One region of the Fervidobacterium changbaicum genome, then DNA from elsewhere that is predicted to be linked to it. Evidence: riboswitches for the same ligand, from Rfam matches in the RefSeq annotation. Region 1 holds a riboswitch; each other region holds the start of a gene.
The links. Region 1 has a riboswitch for cobalamin ahead of cobT (nicotinate-nucleotide--dimethylbenzimidazole phosphoribosyltransferase). Riboswitches for the same ligand answer to the same signal wherever they lie in the genome.

Region 1 (6,300 bases):
ATTTGAAAGAATTACTCGACCATCTCGGGATAAAGAAAGCAAAGTTTGTAGGGACCTCTTATGGTGGAGAGGTTGCAATGCTTTTTGGGGTTTTTTATCCACAATACATTGAATCGATGATGATTATAACCTCAACCGCTCGTACGGACAAAGTTATGGAAAGCAAAGCTATGAGATGGAAAGATGGCGCAAAAACAAGAAATCCGGAGAGTTTTGTTCACAGCTGGCTTACCGATGTGTACAGCGAAAAGTATATAAATTCCTTCGATAACTTAGTGCAAATCATTTCTTCAAGACTTAATGGCTTTAACTATCGTGGTGCGGAAAGATTAATTGATGCTTTTCTGAACCTGAATAGCTATGACCTTCTCAACAGGATAAAGGATGTAGAATTTCCGTTAGTCGTTGTTTCTGCGGAATTTGACAGAATAAAACCAAAGAGTTTTAGCCAAGAAATACACAATAGTTTGAAAAAGGGAGTGCATATAACCATTCCAGACTCAGGTCATGCGGTCGTTGTCGAAAAGCCAAAGGAAATTGGATGGCTGATTAGGAACTTTGCCTTTGATTTCTGGAAATAGCCTCCTGGCAAATTAGAGAATGGTAGCTTTTTGGAGGGGTGGCAGTGAAAAACGTGTTTAGCTTGATTTTGTTAGTTTTTTTCCTTCCGAATTTGGTTCTATTTGCGCATGCACCTATTGTTTCAAATCTTTCGGGTTCAAACATGGCTGAAGCTATTCCGATAAAGAATATCGATATATCTCAGGTTTTATACAAAGTCTTCAAGGAAGACAACTCTTTTCTCTGGATGACATTTGAAGGCAAGGGAGGAGACGAGTTATACTTCCAAGTAGGCACTCCTAAAGAGGATAAGTACATACAGCTAAGACCAGCTGTCGTAATAATAGGTCCGGGGTTTCCAAAAGTTGATGGTTTGCCATTTGAAATTCCAGCGGAAATGGGAGCAGTTGTTTGCAAATCTAAGGAATCACCAACAGCCTTTTATGAGCCTGTAACCGATACAAATTCGTGGATACATTTAACAAAGAGGATAACTTTGCCGCAGACTGGAAGGTACTATTTGGTGGCGTTTTTTCCACCAGATGGGAAAGCTGGAAATCTATTTGTTGCTGTTGGTACAAAAGAACGATTCACGATGGAGGATATAATTAACGTTTTCAAAATCCTGCCAGAAATAAGAGCTTTCTACGGACTTTCAGGTTTGCCAACATGGATGAATGTTGTTTTGGGAATTTCAATATTCGGATTAGTGATTTTGTTGACCTCTATATTCAGGTGAATGGAGAGTTGATTCATTCTAAGAAAAGAGGGCCGTAAAGGTCTTTTACCAGGTCTTTTAATAGCAATTGTATGTCCTCGCCTTTTTTCTTAAACACCTTCTTTAAGTCAGGATTTATTTCGTTGTTTGGATTTTCCCAAGGTCTGAAACCGCTGTATTTCCTGTATTCACCAGAAATCCAAAGGTACCTGTGCAGATCAAAAACAGAAGTTTTGAAATCAAGCGAGTTCAAAAGCATGTAGAAATCATGGTAGAAATCGCTGTACGTGGCGTATTTCTTGTTGCCCTTAATTTCTTCATGCACATGGTATCCAACCATGCGGGCTATAACGGAATTGTAAATTGGGAACTTTTCGCTTAAGAAAGTATGTGCCAAAACTGAAGTGAAGCTGATGTAGTGCTTTTCCTTCCCTTCGTCACCGTTGTTTTTCAAGACAACAACGGACAATTTGTCTACAAATTCAGGTTCAATAACAATGCCATCTTGTGCGATAAGTTCTGAAATATGATGCGCGACATCGTATACTCGAAAGATATTTGTGTTGTAAAGTGAGTTCACAACCGCAACCTTAACAAGTACAGATTGGACGGTAAAGTCTGGGAAAGTGTTTCTCACCTTCTTTAGTGCTTTTTCAATATTCTGAAGTTCACTGGCTAACTCGTACACCTTAACAGCTGATTCGACCTGTTCTTTAAAAATTTTAATCATCCAACCACCTCTGGAGTGTTTCTGGAGTGTTTTCAGATTCTACTACAATTCTACAATAAGCAGTCTCATTTTGTGCTACCGGACTGAGTATAAAAAACGGGGCTTTTCACAAGCCCCGTTTTAATGTTAGCATTTTGTTCACTTTATTATCTCTTCCCAAGCTTTGTTGTAGAGATCAATGTATTCTCCTATGTAATCTATTATTTCGCAATTTTCTAGTTGATTCAGTGTGTAGAGTGGTTCTACTTGTTGATATTTTGCAGCATCTGTTATAGGAGATGGGATCATTAAATAATCGGAGATTTTTGCAGCAATTTCCGGTCTTAAGATGAAGTCGATAAACTTGTACGCAAGTTCTTTATTCTTGGCATCTTTTAATATAACCATATTATCGATCCAGAGTGTTCCGCCTTCTTTAGGAACGAAGAATTCGAAATTCTCCCGTTCCTCTTCGGGGATGAGCTGGAAGACGTTTTCTGGATAGCCGTGCACGACCCAGAATTCGCCATTTACAACACCTTGCGCATACGTAGTTGCATCGAACTTTACGATGTTTTCTTTCCATTTAAGTATCACTTGTTTAGCTTTTTCTATCTCTTCTGGATTTGTCGTGTTTACAGAATAGCCGAGGTATTTCAACGCTGCTCCGAAGACCTCACGCATATCATCAAGAAGCGTCATCTTGCCTTTTAAATCCGAACGTTCGTATATGCTCCAGGATTTTTCGTAGTCTTTGAGATATTTCTTATTAACTATTAAGCCAGTAGTTCCCATCATGTAAGGCACGGAATACTCGTGGTTTGGATCGTACGTTGTTTTCGCTAATACAAGCGGGTCAATGTTCTTGAAGTTTGGGACTTTGTTCAAGTCGAGCTTTTCTAACAGCCCTTCGTTTATCATCATCTTCACGTGATCACCAGAAGGAAAGACGATATCGTACCCAGTTCCGCCCGCTTTGATTTTTGCGAACATCTCTTCGTTCGAAGCGTAGGTGTCGTAGATGATCTTGCAGTTGTACTCCTTTTCAAATTGTTCAATTACTTCTTCTGGAATGTAATCCGCCCAATTGTAAATGCGAAGTGTGGACTGTTTATTACACGAGCCCAAGAGAGTAATCAAAAGCAAAAATAACACTCCTACGAGTACTAAATCAAATACACGTTTTAGAGCCTTCATCTCCACCTCAACCTCCTTTTTTCTGTAATAATGCTTCACTTTTCAATTATAACACGAAGTACTTTCAAGTATAACTTATCATTCATCCTTCCCGATGATAAAAGAGAGATTTTTCTTGTTTTTTGGACAACATATGATGAAAAAAGAACTTTGTCTTTCCACATATATGTGATAGAATAATAAAAATGAAAAATGAATAGATTCAGCCTGCATGATGCCGGGAACTTCGGTGAAAGTCCGAGGCTGCCCAGCAACCGTGAGTGGGGACGAAATTCGCATCTATGCCACTGGCCGTTTGGCTGGGAAGGCGCGAAGAGTAGGACGATCCACAAGCCGGGAGACCGATCTTGCAGGTATGCAATTCCCAATGACTCGGGTCATTTGGGAAGCTTTTTGTTTATTCTTAAGAAAAAAGGGGGACTTGCGTTATGGATGTTAGTATCAGAGAACAGATTATTTCACGTTTAAACAACCTCACAAAACCTGTTGGAAGTCTTGGTTATTTGGAAGAAATCGCTTTGAAGATGGGGATTATCCAAAACAAAGTCATTCCGGACCTGCCTAAAGATAAGCGTGTTTACGTCTTTGCTTCGGATCATGGGGTAGTTCAAAACGGCGTTTCCGCATATCCAAAAGAGGTTACCTATCAGATGGTTCTCAATTTCCTAAACGGTGGTGCGGCGATAAACGTCTTTGGAAGACACGTAGGAGCGGATGTTTACGTAGTCGATGCGGGTGTGGATGGAGATTTTGACATCGCTCACCCGAAATTCATAAACGCAAAAGTTGGATACGGCACAGCGGATTTCACAAAAGGACCAGCAATGACGATAGAACAAGCAAATACTAGCTTGGAACTCGGGCGAAAGATAGCACGAAACGCAATTAAGGAAGGTGCTGATCTGCTTGTGGTAGGTGATATGGGGATAGGGAATACTACCACCGCCACCGCAATCGCTGCTGCTTTCGGTTTTTCGATTGATGAAATTCTCGATATTGGCACTCCTCTTGACAGTGAAGGTTTAGAAAGAAAAAAACAAGCGGTAGTAAGAGCTTTGGAAGTTAATAATCCAAAAAAAGAAGATCCAATCGATATCCTTCACAAAGTCGGAGGATTTTGCATGGGTGAGATGGCTGGTTTCATTCTCGAAGCTACAGAGCACAAGATCCCTGTGATTGTGGACGGTTTTCCCACAACGGCAGGCTTGCTAATTGCATGGAAGATGAACCCAAAAGTGACTGGTTTTGTCTTCGCTGGCCACAAATCGATGGTAAAGGGGCACAAAATATTGCTCGATGAAATGGGACTCAGGCCTATACTCGACCTTGATATGAGGCTTGGCGAGGGAACTGGGGCCGCACTCTCCATCTTTCTAATCGAGGCTGCTATCAAGATGATAAGAGAGATGGCAACATTTGAGAGTGCAGGTGTTTCTAAAGGTAGTGATAACATTTGATACTCGTTACAGGTGGAATTAAGTCAGGCAAAAGTACAGTTGCATTGAATAAAGCTTTAAAATACCAAACCCGTGCGTTTTTGGCAACGGGTGTACCGTTCGATGAGGAGATGAAAGAGCGTATAAGAAGACACCAAGAGGAAAGAAGAAACCTTTTTGATACGTACGAAGAGCCCGTGGAAGTAAGTCGAGTCTTGCGAACAATAGACGGAAGGTACGACGTTGTTGTCTTTGAGTGCCTCACAACTTACCTCGGTAACCTTTACTATTACGAAGTGAACGTACAAGAGCACCTTGGGAAATTCATTGAAACTCTCGCTTCCATGAGAACGGAAGTTATTATTGTTACGAACGAAGTTGGCTGGGGAATAATACCGGAAAACAAATTAGCCAGGGAATTTGCGGAAACACTCGGCAAAACGAATGCAAAGTTAGCTAAACTTGCAAGCGAAGTTTACCTTGTTGTGGCCGGGATAGAAATCAGAATTAAGTAAAAAATCTGCCTACAGGAGATGGGCTCGTGCATACAAATTTGGAAAAACAACTTATCGGTACAACATCGTGGATAATACCGGGTACCTACTACGAAAATGTCGAATACATAACTCGCAACTTCAGAACAATTCAGTTTGTCGAATTACTCGTCTACACTTGGGACGAAGATACGTTCAATTTGCTTGAAAAAGAGAAAGACTATCTCTTTGAGATCGCAAGGCAAACGGGTATAAAATACACCGCACATCTGCCAACTGATTCACTTTCGAATGTTTTCGAAGCTTTCAAATACCTCGAAAACAACTTTGAAATCGAAAACTACGTCGTGCATCCTTTTGAAGAATTTGACACTGGGGATTTTGAAAGCAAAGAACTCCAATTATTGTTAAATCATCCAAAGATAAGCGTTGAGAATCTCAAAGAGCACTACTTTAAACATTCCAGAACGGTTTTTGACACCGGACATTGCTTTTTGGGAATACCAGTTGACCAAGAATTTTTGAACAACGTTGTCGAGATCCACATGATGGGAGTCAATGGTGATAAAGACCACGAAGTGCTTGATTTTGCAACACTTGAAAAAGTACACGAATTGCTTTCTGACACGTTATTCAAAACCAGATATTTGTGTTTTGAGATATTCGATGCTGAAAAACTCGAAGAATCCTTGAAGATTTGGAACGAATTCAAAGACAACAGATGGGGAGTTTAAATCATGGAAGAGAAGCCAAAATTGTATGATTTCGTCTCAGACCTTGCCTTGTCTTTGTCCTTTATTTCCAGAATACCGGTGAAAATTAAAAACTTAGACAGCTGGGAAGCGAGAATAAAGCGTGTTCCCATATACTTCCCCGCCGTCGGGTACATTCCCGGGCTTATTTACGGGCTTGGCAATTTTCTTTCAAAACAGTTCAGCGATTTCAAACTGCCGATTTTGTTCCTTTCAACTGCGTTGGGATTTTACTTTTTTGATCTATTCCACTTCGATGGATTACTCGATATGCTTGATGGTTTTTTGAACCAATCGAACAAAGAAAGACGCCTTGAGATAATGTCCAAAGGTAACGTTGGCCCATTCGCTGTTTTTTACGGCACGCTTTATGTCATACTTTTTTACGAACTTTTACCCACTCTGAATTGGTATCACTTCATCTTCGCTTCGG
Region 2 (6,300 bases), 820 kb from region 1:
GCTCGCCAAGAACTTCTCTGACAAGTTTGCTATTCTCTGCTTCAATAAGAGCTTCCTTTAAGTTCGATGGTAACCTATGAATTCCACGTTTTTGCTTCTCACTCTCCGACATCTGATAGATGTTCTCCTCAACAGCAGCAGGTGGTTCTATCTTATTCTCAATGCCATCTAATCCCGCTGCCAAGATTACGGCAAATGCTAAGTAAGGATTACACGATGGATCTGGTGATCTGTACTCGATTCTTGTAGCTTTTCCTCTCGATTTGGGAATTCTAATTAATGCCGTTCTGTTGCCTTTGCTCCATGCTATGTTAACCGGTGCCTCGTAACCAGGAACGAGCCTTTTGTAGCTGTTGACGGTTGGATTTGTTACTGCGGTTATTTCACGTGCGTGTGCGATAAGTCCACCGATAAAGTATTTCATTATCTGAGAAATTCCATCCGGAGCGGTTTCGTCGTAAAAGGCGTTTCTACCGTCGAGTGTAAATAGACTCATATGAACATGCATTCCACTTCCATTAACGCCAAAGAAAGGTTTTGGCATAAACGTTGCGTGAAGATTATTCTTTATAGCAAGCGTTTTAATCACAAGCTTTACCGTCTGAACATTGTCTGCAGCAATTACTGGCTCAGCATACCGGAAATCAACCTCATGTTGCGACGGTGCAACTTCGTGATGTGTGGTTTCAACATCTAATCCCATTTCTTCAAGGTGAACTGAAACTTCCGTTCTTATATGCTCAGCTATATCCACAGGAAGTAAATCAAAATAACTCCCACTATCTAAAAATTCAAAAACTGGCCGATTGTTTTGCCTTGGAAGTATGAAAAATTCAACCTCCGGACCTGCGTAAGGTACAAATCCCATTTTTCGTGCCTTTTCCTCAACCAATTTCAACCTGTACCGTGGGTCACCTTCGAAGGGATGTTCTGGATCACTATAAACATCGCAAATTATTCGTGCGCTTCTGTGTCCATCAAAAGTCCAGGGAAGCATCGCAACAGTTCTCAAATCCGGCTTAAGGTACATATCCGATTCATGCAACCTTGCAAAACCCTCAACGGATGAACCATCGAACATAATTCCACCGTTCAAAGCTCCTTCGAGCTCATCTGCAGGGATTTCTACATTCTTCATCATCCCGTTAATATCAGTGAACTGCAACCTTACGAACCTAACTTGGTTCTCCTCAACAAACCTAAAAAGTTCCTCACGAGACATCTCCCTAATAGTACGCATGTAAAGCCCCCCACTTCATGTTTTTGATTTCGAAGTTTTTTCAAATGACTTATTTTGGCGAAAGAATGTGCAAGAATAATCATACATGTATTTTAACACTTTTTTGGCTTATCGTCAATGAAAAGTGTTCATAACAGCGTTTATTTGGCATTTATCTATATAGAAAATCTAAAAATCTTCGGTTTTGTTGACATCAAAGAATTCATCAAGTATAATCTTATTGAAAACAATTCTCAACAAGCAAAAAGTATAGGTTGATCTAAATTTGAGAAGAAAAAAATGCGAATCTGTCGAATTTACAGAGAGGTGAGCTTTGTGAAATTGTCTGAAGTCCCCGTTGGTGCAAGTACTGTTGTAAAACACGTTAGAGATTCCGATATATCTCCTAAACTTAGAGCGATAGGAATTCTACCTGGCGTGAAAGTAACTGTAATTAAGAGCGCACCAATGGGTGATCCAAGGATGTACAAGGTCTTCAATAAAATTATCAGTTTAAGACAGTCAGAAGCAGAACTTGTCGAGGTCGACTTACTCACCGATTCGGTATTTCCTCTTTCACATGCTGTTCCCGGCCAATACGTCGTTAATGAAATTGTAGGTGGATTTGGAATCCACAGGTGGCTTTCAAGAATTGGCATAACAAAAGGAACAACAGTAACGCTTTTGCCAAACAGGAAGGTTGTCACCACCCTTGGCACATTCGATATAGGTTTCGGAAAGCTATCGAAAATATTAGTCAAAGCTGTTCATCAAAATCAACAAGGCCAAGTCGATACTCGAAATGGAAATACATCCGAGTATTCTGGAAATTTAAAGAACTTGGAGGATAATACAAAGGGTGATCACAAATGATTATCACCGTGGGATTGCTTGGGAATCCAAACGTTGGAAAGACCAGTTTATTTAACAAGCTGGTTGGTGCACGTCAGTATGTAGCCAACTGGCCGGGTGTCACTGTGAGCCGAATAGAAGGTGCCACTGTTTTTGGTGACTACACACTCCATTTTGTTGACCTACCCGGGGTATATAGTTTGACGGCAACGTCTGTTGACGAGAAAGTTACACGAGATTACTTGATTTTTTCTCCTCCAAACGTGACAGTGGTTATTATAGACAGCATGAGTCCAGAGCAAGGGATATATCTGTTACTGGAAGCTGTTGAATTGGGTTTAAACGTCATTGCCGTATTTAATGCCATCGATGAAGCGAAGAAGAATGGAATAAAGATAGATAAAAACACATTGGAAACGTATTTGCGAGTTCCTGTGGTGCTCACGTCCGCTCATACGGGCGAAGGTATCGAGGAACTCAAAGAAAAAATAATAAGTGTGTTTAAAAAGCAAACAAGACCTCTAATGCTTGATTATGGAAAGGAGATCGAAGAAAAAATAAGGTCACTTGAGCAGTGTGTGACTGAACAATTCAACAAACGCTTTATGGCGGTAAAAATAATCGAAGGTGATAAATTTGCCCATGACTTTGTCAAAAAGGAATGCGCAAATGAGATTTTGAATAGCATATCGCCCGATATGAAAACCGAGATTCCTTTGGTTAAATACCAATACATTTCAAATGTTGTTCAACTGGCTATAAAGAGAAATGAAGAAGTACTTGGTGTCACGGAAGCGCTTGATCACGTTTTAACACATAAGTTTATAGGTATCCCAATATTCATATCACTTATGTATCTTGCATTTAACTTCACATTTAAAGTCTCCGAACCTCTCGTAGGTCTTCTTGAATACCTTTTCGAGAAACTGGCAAATGCCGTGGGTAGTGATACATTACTGACATCGCTAGTATCTCAAGGAATTATAAATGGAGTTGGAAGTGTCTTAGCATTTGTTCCGAGCATATTCGCACTGTTTTTCGCACTTGGTATTATGGAAGAAAGCGGTTATCTCCCACGTATAGCCTTTCTCGTTGATAGGCTCATGTACTCACTCAGACTTACGGGGAGATCATTTATGACACTTCTGTTAGGATTTGGATGTAATGTCAGCACAGTTATGGCAGCTCGCGGACTAGCGGACGAGAGAGAAAGAATAACCACAATACTGGTTTCTCCATTTATAAGCTGTAGTGCAAGAATCCCTGTTTACTTGCTGATTGTTAGCATCGCATTCCCTAACCATAAAGCTGAGGCATTCTTTGCCATATACGTTCTGAGCTTATTACTTACAGCAGTCTCTTCAAGGTTAGTGAACAAATTCATACTCAAAGGCCAAGCGGTTCCACTTGTTATGGAACTACCAAGGTACAGGTTTCCAAAACTTTCAAACGTTTTAACGTACGTCTGGAATAGAGGAAAGCACTTTTTAGAGAAAGCAGGAACGATCATCTTTGTCGCTAGTGTTGTTATTTGGGCGCTTAGTTATTTTCCAGCCAATGGAGATATAGAGAGAAGTTTTGTTGCTACAGTTGGAAAGTTCCTCCAACCTTTATTCGCTCCTTTGGGGTTCTCCTGGCAAATTGTTGCATCCCTTATCTTTGGAGGTGTTGCTAAGGAGGTTATCGTATCGTCACTTTCGCAGTTTTACCAAAATGTAGCAAATATATCAATTGATGCTGTAATAGGTGCAACGTTGATGGTGTTCGTTCTCGGTTATATGCCGTGTTTTGCAACGCTCGCTGCAATCAAAAGCGAGACAAACAGCTGGAAATACACGTTATTGGCCGTGATTTATAGCTTATCCATTTCGTACATCCTATCTCTGATAGTTTACAGCATTGGAAGGGTGATTTTATGAGAAGCCTGAATAAGATTTTAGGATTAGAGCTTTTCCTCTCACTCCTGACATTCTTAATGTACATAATAAGAGGTGATTTCATCTTTTCGCTCGTGATTTTCTCATTCACCTTGATTTTTTTGACTGCCTTTCGAGAATTTGGGAGTACGTCTTACTCTTTTAGAATAGCTCACCTTTATGTTGGTAGTGTGCTTTTCACCATAGCTGCCGGTTATGTTCTCTTGGGATATTTGATTTCATTTGTGAATCTCTTGTTTGGAGAAAGACCGAATGAATTATCACTCTCCGATATAATCCTTCTGATAACAGGAGCATACTCTTTGTTTAACGTATTCTACTTAAGAAAAGTGGGTTTGAAGCCCGGAAATAAAGCCGTTAGAAATTATTAAAGGGGTAAAGTCAGTAAAAATTGTGGTTGTTGATTTTGGATTGTTCGTGTATAATATAGGAAAAAGTCAAATAAACCTCCCTTTGCATGTTTAAGGGAAGTCCGGTGAAAATCCGGCACGGGGCCGCCACCGTGAGCGGGGACGAAACCTGCAGAAAGCCACTGGCTCAGTTGGAGCTGGGAAGGTGCAGGGAGTAGGATGATCCGTGAGTCGGGAGACCTGGCATGCAGAGGAAGGTTGCCATCCACCACGTAGCCTGGGGATGGCGATAAATTTTTGCAAAGAGGGAGGGTGTCTTAGTATGGTGAAGCTTTTGGATTCAGGTTCTTTCAGGAAAGTTGTACTGGCTGTCGTGCTTCTTGCGTCGGTCCTGTCACTTGCGATCGCTGTTGTTGATGACGCTGGAAGGATCGTAAACATTCCGATGCCACCAAGGAGGGTTGTCTCCGCTGCACCAAGCGCAACAAGATACTTACAAGCACTCGGATTAGAAAATCGCATTATAGGTGTCACCGCTTGGGATAGTTATCAGAAGGCAGAAAACATCGGTAATATGGTCCCTCTCAACATTGAAAAGATCTACTCGTTAAGGCCTGACCTCGTTATAATGTTCGGTGGTTTTCAGTTTCCTGAAGTAGAAAAGTTAGAAAAAGCAAAGTTGACAGCTTACGTTCTCAATGCAAACACACTGACCGATATAATAAAGGCTGTTGGACAGTTGGGAGCGATCTTCAACGTTAAAGAGAAAGCCGATAAGCTTGTAAATCAGCTCCGGCAAAAGATGACCGAGATGGGACAAAAAACTTCGAAAATCCCATTGGAAAAAAGACCCACGGTATTTTTTACAATAACTGTTCCAGATGACAAGGTAAAAGAATTGTGGACCGCAGGAACCGGTTCCTATATGAACGAACTAATCGTTATCGCCGGTGGACGAAATATCGCGGCACCTTACAGCGGAAACAATGGATGGTTATCGGTAAGCTGGGAATGGCTCGTAAAAGAAGATCCGGATATCATAATTATTGGCGCATACGGAGATCCAAAGCAAGTTGAACAGGCTGTAAAAAACCATTCAATAATGAAAAGCTTGAAAGCTGTAAAAACTGGGAAAGTCTTTATTGTTGATGGCAGTGAAGTAAGCCAAGCTGCTCCGCATCTTTTCGATTATCTTGAAGTATTCTACAACTTCTTCTACGGAGGTAAGTAATTCTTGCAAAAGCTGATTCGCTGGTTAAAATCGACAGGGAGGTATCTGCTCCCTGTCGTTTTTGTCATCGTCTTCCTAGTTAACTTATCCTTTGGAACAGTTTACGTAAGTCCGATAAGGTTATTCAAACTAATCGGCGAAGAAACTTCCGAAAGGTACTTAATTTTCAACCTAAGATTGCCGAGAGTTCTCATGGCTACCTTGACAGGCATAGCTCTTTCCTTGGTCGGTAACATATTCCAAGCTATCATGAAAAACCCTCTTGTTGATCCTTATCTTATTGGCACTTCAGCAGGCGCAAGCTTTGGAGCTCTTCTGGCTATATATTTCATTGTGAACTCAATAGCACATGTCAGCATTCCAACGATGAGCTTTATCTTCGCCCTGGTTGCATCTACACTTTCCATTGTTTTAGCAAAAAAAGGAAGCGTCGTTCCAACAGTTCACCTTGTCTTGAGCGGTGTGCTTGTTAGCACATTGTTTTCTGCTGGAAGTATGTTGCTTTTAAACATAGCAAACAAGACACTTGTGAGCGGACATGTATGGCTTTATGGAACATTTTCTGGAATAACGTTTCATGATTTGATAGTACCTTCGATTTCTCTTGGAGTACTTGTACTGCTTTCATTTGCATTGAGCAAACGTTTAGATGTGATGACCCTTGGTGAGAAAGAAGCAAAAAGTTTGGGAATCAACGTAGAAGCATTAAAA
Region 3 (6,300 bases), 830 kb from region 1:
TTGGATTGACCATCTTGATAGCAACAGCTGCCGGCAGTGATCTTCCATGTAAGCCGTTGAACATGTTGGCTTTAACATACTGCGGCATCTTTGCAGCTTGACCTATACCTGAAACCAGAACAACTTGGGTTGGATCAAGCTGAAGCTGTGCAAGTGCTGTTTTCAATTCGTTGATTATTCCAAAATTCCCGCAACCTGGACACCATGCGATATCTGCATCCGGTATATCGTATATCTTTGGATCAAACGCACTACTCATATTACTCAACCTCCTTGGAAATCGCTTCAACAACTTGCTCGACAGAGAATGGGAATCCGTCGTATTTCAAGATTCTTCTGCGCGTATCTACACCGTCGAACGTTAGTTTTATCAAGTTAGCAAACTGACCTATTGCGTTTTGTTCAAGGAATATAATCTTCTCTGCTTTTTTAAAGTAATTCTCCGCAATTGGAGGTACCGGATAGACTTGAGAAAAGTGGAGCATTGCGACGTCTTTTTTTCCGAGCCGTTCGAGAGCTTCTCTTACAATCAGTTGAGTAGAACCCCACGTGACGATTAAGTATTTGTAATCTTCACTTCCGAAAAGTTTCGGTGGCACAGCGTCCTGGAGTATTTTCTCCATCTTCTTCAAACGTTTTTCCACCATTTTCCTTCTTACCTCAGCACTTTCTGTTATGTGTCCATATTCGTCATGTTCATCACTATCAACTCTCACCAATCCCTTTCCGTATCCTGGAATTCCACGCGGTGATATGCCATCATCGGTTAATGCGTATCGCTTGTAATTTTCGTCTGTTTTAATTATGTACCGTTCTATCTTCGCTTGCGGCATTTCGTCTACATTGTAGAAGGAATCGAGGAAGTACTGGTCTGTGAGTACGAAGACTGGGACTTGGTATTTATCAGCCATGTTGAACGCTCTTGCACCAAGTTCATACGCCTCGCACAAATTCCCAGGTGCATAGATAATCCTCGGGAAATCACCATGCCCAGCGTACAGCACTAAGTTCAAATCACCTTGTTCTGTTCTTGTTGGCAGCCCGGTTGCTGGTCCAGGTCTTTGGCCGAGGTGAACAACGATGGGTGTTTCGATCATACCTGACAAGCTAATAGCTTCTGTCATTAATGCGAATCCTCCACCGGATGTCGAAACCATCGCCCTTGCTCCAGCGTACCAAGCGGCTATTGCCATGTTTGCTGCGGCAATCTCGTCCTCTGCTTGGTCCACAAGAATCCCATGTTGTCGTGAAAGCCTCGAGAGTTCCGTAAAGACCGTTGTTGCAGGCGACATTGGATAGGATGATATGAAATTGCAGCCGCCAGCTATTGCACCTTTTGCAACAGCTTCGGAGCCGTTTAAAAGATATTGCTTTTTGACTTCCTCGGAAGGGGTGATTTCGAACTTTAGGCCAAGTGACTTCCCTATTTCATATCCTTTGAGTGCCGCGTTGATGTTTGCCTTAACGACCTCTTCTGATTTCTTTAAAAAATAAGCCCTTATGTTGTTCACCAGTGCATTCTCATCGGCGTTTATAATCCCTGCGAGAACACCTATCGCTACAGAGTTTTCGTATATCTTGTTCCCAAAACTCTCAGCGATTTCCTCAAGCATCAGACCTATCGAGTTCTTTTCCTTCTCTACATACCTCTTTTCACCAAGAATGAGCGTTTCATCTGTGATACGGCTTCTTAACCTCTCTATGGCGTTGTCGTTTAGCGGTACGAGAATGTCTATTCTATCGACGTAGGCTTTCACTGGTTGGGAAGAGATACGTATCTCGGTTGAGTTGTTACCTCCTCGAACTCGTGACATGTACTCTTTTGTTGCAAACACATGAAATCCAGAATCTTTTGCAACTCTTGTCAGAATATGCTCAACCGCTTGAATACCTTGCCCTGCGGCACCACTCAATACAATCGAAATCTCGCTTTTCTTTTCCATAACTATCTCGCCTCCAAAATACTCTCAAAAATTTCTTTGTTTGCACTATAGACGCGTTCACTCATTAGATCCTCCATTGCCATCAAATAGTGTTTTGGTTCTACACCGGGAACTAAGTTATTTTTCGCAACAACACCGAGTAATGCGATGTTCTGCATTCTTGAATCGGGAAGAGCGTATTTGACTTTGAAAACTGATATATTCCTCTGCCTTGCTGTGCTTTCGATTTCTTCCTCTTTTATCTCTGGTTCTTTACCAAGCCTCACTGGTAGTGGTTGCCAGGATGTGTTGTAATAGACAAGTATTCCATTATCTTTCAGATAGTTCAGAGCACGAGCGGCTTCGTGTCTTTCAAGTGCGAGTGCTAAATTCACATCGCCCGGTAGAACGAGCGGAGAATTTACATCGCCAATCTTAATATGCGACGAAACAACGCCTCCTCTTTGTGCTAAACCATGCGTGTCAACACCGATACACCTTTGACCACTGTAATCTATCGCACGGATAAGTATCTCGCTCAACAATCCGATACCTTGACCACCGACACCGATTAAAAAGATATTGAACGCAGTGAATTTCGTCATTTTGCACCACCACCTGTTTCAATCTTTTCAAATTCCAAAGCGCCTGATGGACAGACAACCATACAAGAACCATCACCGATGCATAGGTCTTCGTGAACAAAGATGCTTCCATCATCGGCTCTTTGGAACGAAGGACATGCGAATTTCGTGATACAAACACCAGCTAGTGTGCATCTGTTCGTTACCTTCATCTGCGGTACTTTTATAATGCCTTTTCTCCGCCTTTCCCTTGTGAATTTCAACATACATGGATGCTTGGCTATTACCACGTTGAATTCCGGTGTTTCGAGCGCAGTCTTTAGGATTTCTTCGAGTTTATCTTGCTGGTACGTGTCAACTTCCCAGATGTGTTTAACCCCTATGGCTTCAAGTATCTGCCTTATTTTAATAGCTTTTCCAGGATGGTCTTGATGGCCTGTCATCGCCGTTGTTCCGTTCTCCATCACAACGAGTGTAAAGTTGTGTTTGTTAAAGACAGCGTTGATAATTCCAGGCAATCCGGCGTGGAAGAACGTTGAATCACCAAGGAATGCCACAACTTTCCTATCTTTATTGAACATACTCAAACCGGAAGCAGTACCGGTTGAATGCCCCATGGACAGCAGGATTTGACCAACCTTGTACGGCTCCAAAAATCCCAGCGTATGACAACCTATATCCGCCACAGAAATATCCTTCTCCCTTAAAAGTTTCGATAAAACGTAAAAGACCGGCCTGTGACCGCAGCCTGGACAAAGCTGAGGTGGGCGGTTGACAACACGAACGAACTTTACTGGCTTTTCAACTTTCCTTACCAGCTCAGGTGAGAATTTGGACATAACAGAGTAAACCTTCTCAGGCGTGTATTCACCTATCCAGTCCTCAATATCGGTTTTCCCAACTATCTCGACGTCAATTCTTTCCTCATAGGCGATGGCTTTCACCTTTTCTTCTATAAAATTATCGAGTTCTTCAAGGATTTTCACTACCTTGTGCTTTCTGAGAAATTCCGAAATCGCTTTTCTGGGGAGTGGGTAAACCATTCCCAGCCTTAATATATCAACCTTCTTTGCGCTTTCACCAAGAACATCCAGTAACGAAAGATAAGGAAGCCCAGCGGTTATGATACCAACGTCGCTCCCATTACCTTGCAAGAAAGCGTAATTTTCAGATATCTCCTGCCACCTTAGGAGTTTCTCAAGTGCCCTTCTTTTCATTACAGGTACGTTCTGCGCTATTGGGATGTAAGGTCCGTTGGCGTTTGGATCGAAGAGAGGTTCACCAGTTGGGGATGGTTCGTAAACTCCAAAACTGACCTTCTGTTTAAAGTGTGCGGTGTGGGTTGTCAAGCGAAGAACAACGGGAGAACGCAGCTTTCTTGAGTATTCCACAGCCTTTTTGAACATCTCATAGACTTCCTGCGCATCCTTCGGTTCGAAGATAGGTGTGTATGAGAGCCTTGCGTAGTGCCTGTTGTCCTGTTCGTTTTGTGAACTGTTCGCTCCTGGATCATCGCCGGTTACAATTACCATCCCGCCGGGAATTTCCATCATACTGAGCTGGACAAACGAATCCGCAACAACGTTCATTCCTACACTTTTAAAGAACACGCACGATGTATATCCATTCACCGCCGCTCCAAATGCCAATTCGAGTGCTACTTTCTCGTTTGTTGAAAATTCAAAGTAAAGAGGATTTTTGTCTTTAGGTATAGAATTGATCGCTTCCGCTATTTCTGGCGTGGGAGAGCCAGGATACGAGGTGACCACTTTAACACCACTTTCAAGCATTGCCCGAACAATTGCAGAATTACCAATAACTATCTCGGAAAATGGACCTCGTTGTATCAAAACCTCCCCTAAGCTCTTCATTCGCCCACCTCCTAAAGTAAATTAGGTTTAACTTATTATATCATAAAAGAGTAGACTTTGTACAGATATGAATTTTACACGAAATTTTTCAGAAATCGAAAGTTAGCAAAAAGGTGTATAATGAAGAAAAAAGGTGAAAGGTATATCTAATTAACCATGCAGATAACTTTGGACGATTTTTTCTTTCTTGAAACAGAGTGTGTTTTCAATTATGATATAGTTGAAAAATGAATATCCCCTACCCTTAAAGGTGCGTAAGCTTAAAAGGGAACTCCGGTGAAAATCCGGGACGGTCGGGCCACCGTGAGTGTGGACGAAACCTGCAATATGCCACTGGCTGCAAAGCTGGGAAGGCGCAGGGAGTAGGATGATACACGAGTCGGGAGACCTGCCTTTAAGGGATGGGCACCCCAAAAACCGCAGATTTTTGGGGGAATTTTTCTTTGAATTTTTAAAGGGGAGGTTGATGAGATGAAGGTGCACGAGTATTTGGCAAAACGGGTTCTGAAAGCGGAAGGCGTCAGGATACCAAGCGGTGTTTTGATAACAAGGGAAGATATCTTAGAAAACTTGAGTGGCTTTTCTGAAAGACTTTCCCTGCTTGGATTTCCACAGGTTTTGAAAGCGCAGGTACTCGTCGGTGGGCGCATGAAAGCTGGTGGAGTTAAAATCGTCAAAAACTTAGAAGAGTCTTTCGAAGAAATTGTCAAAATCTCCCAGATGGAAATCAAAGGGGAAAGACCTTATGGGGTTCTCGTGGAAGAATTTATCCCGCACGAAAAAGAAATGTACCTTTCTATTTCAATCGATAGGAACATCAGAGATATCGTTATCGTTTTTGCACCGGAAGGCGGGATAGATGTAGAAGAATATTCGCAAAAGTATCCAGATAGGATTATAAAAAGCAACAATCCAGAGGATTTCCCTGCGGAGTTAAGAAAGCTGATTCTCAAGTTGAAAGATGTATTCGTAAGATACGATTTAACGCTTCTTGAGATTAATCCGTTCGTTGTAAAGGATGGTGAATTTATAGCGCTTGATGCCGTATTCCACGTAGACGATAGTGCTCTGTTCAGACAGCTATGGTTAGATGAAGAGATGCCGGAAAGTTCGTTTGTCAAATTACACGAAGGTGGTGTTGGTGTTATCGGTTGCGGTGCTGGGATTGTAATGGCGACACTTGATGCCCTCGTTGAGCATGGATTTAGACCAGCGAATTTCTGTGACATAGGTGGTGGAGCAACTGCTGAGAGTGTTTACAACGCTTTGAATAAAGTTAAGGAAATCACGAATTGTGCCGTTCTTAACATATTCGGTGGAATTACTGATTGTGTTGAAATAGCCAAGGGAATTATAAATTTTAAGAAGCAAAATCCTGATTTTACTTTACTTATCAGGCTTTCCGGTAACAACGAATTGCTCGCAAGGAAAATGCTTGAAGGATATAACATCCCAACTGTGAGCGATATGAAAGAACTCATCGAGAGTTTAAGAAAAGGTGGGATGGTCCATGTTCTCAGCAAATGACAGAGTTTGTGTGTACGGTGGGACTGGAAGGTACGGTAGTTTTCATTTAAAAAAGATGATTGAATACGGCACAAAGGTTAACTGTGTTGTGAGTAAGAATCGGTTAGTAAGAGAAATTGAAAAGGTAAGAGTTTACCAAAGCCTCTCGCAATTTCCTGACCATATTGACACAGCAATATTTTTCGTTCCTGCCCAGTACGTACTTGAAGCTTTCAACGATGCTGTTGAAAACGGGGTGAAAAAGATCGTTGTAATCACCGAACACGTTCCGATTCATGATTCAATAAGGATGGTTAGTATAGCAAAGAGCAAAGGAGTAATTCTTATAGGTCCAAACTGTCCTGGTGTAATTCATCCTAAAGAAAGGTTCAAAGTCGGAATAATGCCAGAAAAGTA

Region 2: another riboswitch for cobalamin. It lies ahead of CBS1_RS02025 (ABC transporter substrate-binding protein); the one in region 1 lies ahead of cobT (nicotinate-nucleotide--dimethylbenzimidazole phosphoribosyltransferase).
Region 3: another riboswitch for cobalamin. It lies ahead of CBS1_RS09500 (ATP-grasp domain-containing protein); the one in region 1 lies ahead of cobT (nicotinate-nucleotide--dimethylbenzimidazole phosphoribosyltransferase).

The regions. Positions count from the first base shown of each region.
Region 1 is NZ_CP026721.1:1,252,494-1,258,793, forward strand. It holds gene CBS1_RS05900 (alpha/beta fold hydrolase) at 1-581, shown strand, start outside; gene CBS1_RS05905 (hypothetical protein) at 626-1,300, shown strand; gene CBS1_RS05910 (hypothetical protein) at 1,314-2,009, opposite strand; gene CBS1_RS05915 (extracellular solute-binding protein) at 2,148-3,185, opposite strand; cobalamin riboswitch at 3,381-3,549, shown strand; gene cobT (nicotinate-nucleotide--dimethylbenzimidazole phosphoribosyltransferase) at 3,614-4,642, shown strand; gene CBS1_RS05925 (bifunctional adenosylcobinamide kinase/adenosylcobinamide-phosphate guanylyltransferase) at 4,639-5,136, shown strand; gene cbiR (cobamide remodeling phosphodiesterase CbiR) at 5,163-5,849, shown strand; gene CBS1_RS05935 (adenosylcobinamide-GDP ribazoletransferase) at 5,853-6,300, shown strand, end outside.
Region 2 is NZ_CP026721.1:434,404-440,703, reverse strand. It holds gene CBS1_RS02045 (glutamine synthetase family protein) at 1-1,222, opposite strand, end outside; gene CBS1_RS02040 (FeoA family protein) at 1,556-2,092, shown strand; gene feoB (ferrous iron transport protein B) at 2,089-3,990, shown strand; gene CBS1_RS02030 (hypothetical protein) at 3,987-4,379, shown strand; cobalamin riboswitch at 4,450-4,620, shown strand; gene CBS1_RS02025 (ABC transporter substrate-binding protein) at 4,681-5,589, shown strand; gene CBS1_RS02020 (FecCD family ABC transporter permease) at 5,593-6,300, shown strand, end outside.
Region 3 is NZ_CP026721.1:2,080,589-2,086,888, forward strand. It holds gene CBS1_RS09480 (thiamine pyrophosphate-dependent enzyme) at 1-259, opposite strand, end outside; gene CBS1_RS09485 (2-oxoacid:acceptor oxidoreductase subunit alpha) at 261-1,943, opposite strand; gene CBS1_RS09490 (2-oxoacid:acceptor oxidoreductase family protein) at 1,946-2,527, opposite strand; gene CBS1_RS09495 (thiamine pyrophosphate-dependent enzyme) at 2,524-4,377, opposite strand; cobalamin riboswitch at 4,609-4,787, shown strand; gene CBS1_RS09500 (ATP-grasp domain-containing protein) at 4,849-5,904, shown strand; gene CBS1_RS09505 (succinate--CoA ligase subunit alpha) at 5,888-6,300, shown strand, end outside.